One region of the Paenibacillus sp. PDC88 genome, then DNA from elsewhere that is predicted to be linked to it. Evidence: a T-box and tRNA genes for the amino acid it is inferred to sense, from the RefSeq annotation. Region 1 holds a T-box; the other holds one or more tRNA genes.
The links. The T-box of region 1 lies ahead of ileS (isoleucine--tRNA ligase). A T-box ahead of a tRNA ligase gene usually reads a tRNA of that ligase, here a tRNA-Ile.

Region 1 (2,438 bases):
TTTGTGTAAATAGATTTGCAGGAATTCTTGTTTTCTTGTCGAAATCTTTAGGTCAGAGTTTATGAAATGATGTACTGGACCGATAAATAAAATGAAGTTCAATGCCTCTCTAATCAAGAGGTTAATACTATAGGAGGTGGACAGCATGCCACTAACGCCGCTGGACATACATAATAAGGAGTTTGCCCGCCGTATTCGTGGTTATGATGAGGATGAGGTCAATGAGTTTTTGGATCAAGTAATCAAAGACTACGAGGCTGTTATCCGTGAGAACAAGGAGCTAAGCACACAGTTGCTGTCCGTGCAGGAGAAGCTGGATCATTTTGCTAATATTGAGGAAACGCTCAGCAAGACCATTATTGTTGCGCAGGAAGCTGCTGATGAAGTGAAGAACAATTCGAAGAAGGAAGCTCAGCTCATTGTGAAGGAAGCAGAGAAGAATGCAGACCGGATCGTGAACGAAGCTTTATCTAAGTCACGCAAAATTTCGCTTGAAGTTGAGGAGCTCAAGAAGCAGGCTTCTATTTACCGAGCTCGTTTCCGCACGCTTGTTGAAGCTCAACTGGAGCTGTTGAGTGTGGATGGCTGGGAAGCTCTGGAGAACCGGGAGCAGGAAGTTCGTGAGCGCGAGCGCGAAATGAAGGAAATTTACTAATACCAAATACACAGGTCATCTGTCAGGTTGACTTTTTGCTGTAAAGAGGCTATAAATATTGTTATATGTAAATTATAATACAGGTTTGATGATGGGAACCAGTAAGCTCATGAGCATTCGTTTACAGAGAGTTGGCGGTAGGTGCGAGCCAATGAAGCGGACCATGGCTGAATATCATCCCGGAGAAGTGAAGCTGAAAGCATGCTGCAGCAGCTGCAATTAAGCCGAACCGTGTGCCGAACGTTACATCGGCTCCTTATGGCAGTCACATAAGGATTAGAGCGCCGTTTATTTGTCACATGCAGACAGATGACGGAACTAGGGTGGTAACGCGAGAACAGTCTCGTCCCTTTTTGGGGCGGGGCTTTTTTATTTTTTCTTGGAGTTGTATTACACCAAAGGTAACTGATGAAAGGAAGAGATGGATGAAACGAGTTGACGTCAAGGAGAAGGCTCGCGCACGTGAGCAGCGAATCCTGGGAAAATGGCAGACGGAAGATACATTTAAGAAATCAATCGAGAATCGTGAAGGCAGACCTAATTATGTCTTCTATGAAGGACCGCCTACAGCGAATGGAGCGCCACATATTGGCCACGTGCTGGGCCGTGTAATTAAGGACTTTGTCGGCCGCTACCAAACGATGAACGGATACCGGGTTGTCCGCAAGGCAGGCTGGGATACGCATGGTCTTCCGGTGGAGCTCGGTGTAGAGAAACAGCTGGGAATCAGCGGAAAACAAGAAATTGAGAATTATGGTGTTGAAGAATTCATTAAGAAATGTAAAGAGAGCGTATTCGTATATGAGCATAAATGGCGTGAGCTGACGGAAGCGATCGGATACTGGACGGATCTGGATCATCCTTATGTAACACTGGATAACACCTACATCGAGAGTGTATGGAACATCCTGGCTACGATTCATGACAAAGGCCTGCTCTATCGGGGCCACCGGGTAAGCCCTTATTGCCCGTGCTGCCAGACGACACTCAGCTCTCACGAAGTGGCACAAGGCTATGAGGATGTGAAGGACCTTAGTGCAACAGCGAAGTTCAAGCTTCATGACCGTGATGAGTACATCCTGGCTTGGACAACGACGCCTTGGACACTCCCGTCTCACGTTGCGCTTGCTGTTAACCCGGAAATGGAATACGCACGTGTTAAGCAGGAAGACGGAATTTATATCGTAGCGAAAAATCTCGTCGAGAAAGTGATGAAGGGTGACTACGAGGTGCTGTCCACCTTGCAAGGCTCTGAGCTTGTTGGCTTGACTTATACTCCGCCGTTCAACTATATTTCAGCCGAAAAAGCGAATATCGTGGTTGGAGCAAGCTTTGTTACGGATGCCAGCGGTACAGGGATTGTTCATATGGCTCCCGCTCATGGTGAGGATGACTACAAGACTTGTCGTGAGAATGGAATCAGCTTTGTCAGTGTCGTGAATTCGGAAGGGAAGTATACCGAGGAAGTTACCGATTTCGCCGGACGTTTTGTTAAGGATTGCGATCTTGATATCGTGAAGCATCTGTCTGAGCAGGGTCTGCTGTACAGCAAGGAAAAAATTGAGCACAGCTATCCATTCTGCTGGCGCTGTAAATCTCCTCTTCTGTACTATGCTATGGACAGCTGGTTTATTGAAACGACGGCAGTAAAGGATCAGCTGATCGCCAACAACAATACGGTGAACTGGTATCCAGGACACGTACGTGAAGGACGTTTTGGTAAGTTCCTTGAGGATTTGGTGGATTGGAACATCAGTCGTAACCGTTACTGGGGTACTCCGCT
Region 2 (2,438 bases), on a different contig from region 1:
TCCCGCTACCCAAACCAAAACAACTAAAACACTTACCAGGGGGAACGAAAACGTGGCGAAGAAAACAACGGTTGAAACGAAGCAGAACGTACTGGACGCTTACGCACTTGTGATTGAGGAAGCTCGTCAGGAGTTTGAAGCGGAGAAAGCAGAACAAGCGGCGGCTTGGAAGAAAGAACTGGCTCGTCAGAAGGAAGAAGATACATACCAGTTCAACAAGGAAAAGCGTGATCGTCAGGACGCACTGGATTCTGAACTTGCAGATCGTGTTAAAGAAGTCGCTGACCGCGAAGTAGCTGTTGAAGCTCGTGAGCAGTCTGCCGATCATTCCGAGTCCGTGGTTGCTGAACTTCAAGCCAAGGTTACTGCGATTCCTGAGGTTGTGGCGAAAGCTGAAGCGGTTGCCTTCAACAAAGGTAAAACCGAAGCCAAGAAGGAGTTCGACGGTGAACTGCGCTTGCAGGATGCTGAGAATAAAGCTGACAAACGGGTTCTTGAGAACCGCATTACTTCCCTTGAGGAAACTGTGGAATCCCAAGAAGCTCTGATCGCTACACTGCGTGAAGAACTAAAATCCGCTAACAGCCGTGTTGAATCCATTGCTACGAATGCTGTCGTTGCCGCAGGTAACTCCAAGGTTACTGTTCAAACAGCCGCGACTGGTAAGTAACAAATACGCTCCTGACCTTCGGGTTGGGAGCACTATTAGCCCTCAGTGTGGGATGCACTGTGGCTACGAGTACCTAAGGGGAAACTAGCCGCCAGAGTCGGTTCGAGTCCGACAGGGTGATGCCTTGGCTCTATCGTTTATCGGTTAGGACATTCCGTTGTCAGCGGAGAGGGAGGGGTTCGATTCCCCTTAGAGCCGCCAATACAGGGGATTAGCTCAGATGGTTAGAGTACGTGCCTTGGACGCACGGGGTCGTTGGTTCAAATCCAACATCTCCTATTCATATGACCGTTACGGGGTACTGCTACGCAGGTTTGATTCCTGCTCACGACGAGAATGAGTGGCTTTATCGGTGGTTCGAGTCCACCTACGGTTTCCTATAGGGTTGTAGTTCAATGGTAGAACGCCGCACTGTTAATGCGGATGTTCCAGGTTCGAGTCCTGGCTTCCCTGCCAATATTCCTCACGTAATGCTCAAGTTAGTAGAGCTGTCTCGCGCAAAGACGGTTTCAGGTGCAAGTCCTGACGGAGGAGCCTAATGGAACATGGCGCAACTGGTTAGCGCACCCGTCTGATAAGCGGGAGGTTGATGGTTCAAATCCATCTGTTCCAACCATGGTGACGATAGTGTAGTGGTAACATGCCTGACTGTGAATCAGGAGTCCACGGTTCGATTCCGTCCGTCACCCCATATGGACTGGTAGCTGAGTGGCTTAGCGGTGGAGTGAAATCCCGCAGACGGTGGTTCGATTCCATCTCAGTCCATCTTAATATGCAGGTTTAGTTCAGTGGCAGAACTACGGCTTCCAAACCCGTTAACGGTGGTTCGATTCCATCAGCCTGTGCCAATGCGATATTAGTTTAATGGTAGAACTTCTGCCTTCCAAGCAGACGGTGAGGGTTCGACTCCCTCATTTCGCTCCATCGGGGATTCGTTTAGTGGCAAGACACGACACTTTGAATGTCGATTCGTAGGTTCGATTCCTGCATCCCCTGCCAATTAAGTGACCCTCCTGGACTGCTTACGAGCACCCAGGTTCCCAAAGACTGTCCTAAATAGGGCGGTCTTTTTATAATTTAGGGCTAAAAAGGGGGTCAAAATAGTGCAAAATAAAGCTCAAAAACGATGAAAAAGTGACGAAAAACGCTTAATTATGTGCAAAAAACGGCTATTTTTTGCACATAGAACACAAAAAAGACCCCAAAAGGGGTCAAAATGGGCTATTTTCGTGGTCTTCCTGCCCAATAATCGGGGAATCCTTTGTAATCCCAGGCATCTAAGCCCTCTTTATCAGCTTGAATGGCTACATCTGCACCCGATCCGAAGTCTACACCCACTGTTCCGAGCAGTTTCGCCTTCACAGCCAGTACTTTGCCAGGAGCACCTGCACAAACGAGGGCAAGTCGCCATGGATTGGTCTTATATAGGGCTTCCATGTCCTTAGTAGCCTTCTGTAACCCTTCCCAGTTGGGACAATCGACGGTACCAACGATTCCAGTGAAACCGTAGCGGCGTTCTAGTACTTCCTTGTACTGGACAGCTTTGGCTCCACAGAGCAAAATTGGTAAAGTCCTGAAGGTGTCATAGAACGGCTTGAACCGAGCAATGTAATTGTTCTCGAACGCATAGAAGGTCTCCTTCGGCTCCACTCGGTAGTATCGCAAGCACATATCGAACAGTGGCTTGAAGTACCAGTGATCAGTCTGTGTCAGGTGACCTACGTAGTCAGCGTTCCGCAAGCAGTGAACGATGATGTCCCTTGCATTC

Region 2: it encodes a tRNA-Ile, which carries the amino acid that the T-box ahead of ileS (isoleucine--tRNA ligase) is inferred to sense. The anticodon was not compared.

What each region holds. Positions count from the first base shown of each region.
Region 1 covers NZ_FNNT01000004.1:379,829-382,266, forward strand. Annotated here, with positions in the region: gene BLW49_RS15115 (YlmH family RNA-binding protein) at 1-9, shown strand, start outside; gene BLW49_RS15120 (DivIVA domain-containing protein) at 146-655, shown strand; T-box leader at 735-1,009, shown strand; gene ileS (isoleucine--tRNA ligase) at 1,081-2,438, shown strand, end outside.
Region 2 covers NZ_FNNT01000002.1:120,222-122,659, forward strand. Annotated here, with positions in the region: tRNA gene BLW49_RS07055 (tRNA-Met) at 1-17, shown strand, start outside; gene BLW49_RS07060 (hypothetical protein) at 53-670, shown strand; tRNA gene BLW49_RS07065 (tRNA-Asp) at 797-871, shown strand; tRNA gene BLW49_RS07070 (tRNA-Pro) at 876-949, shown strand; tRNA gene BLW49_RS07075 (tRNA-Asn) at 1,052-1,126, shown strand; tRNA gene BLW49_RS07080 (tRNA-Ile) at 1,210-1,286, shown strand; tRNA gene BLW49_RS07085 (tRNA-His) at 1,289-1,361, shown strand; tRNA gene BLW49_RS07090 (tRNA-Phe) at 1,365-1,435, shown strand; tRNA gene BLW49_RS07095 (tRNA-Trp) at 1,445-1,518, shown strand; tRNA gene BLW49_RS07100 (tRNA-Gly) at 1,521-1,594, shown strand; tRNA gene BLW49_RS07105 (tRNA-Gln) at 1,596-1,669, shown strand; gene BLW49_RS07110 (GT-D fold domain-containing protein) at 1,892-2,438, opposite strand, start outside.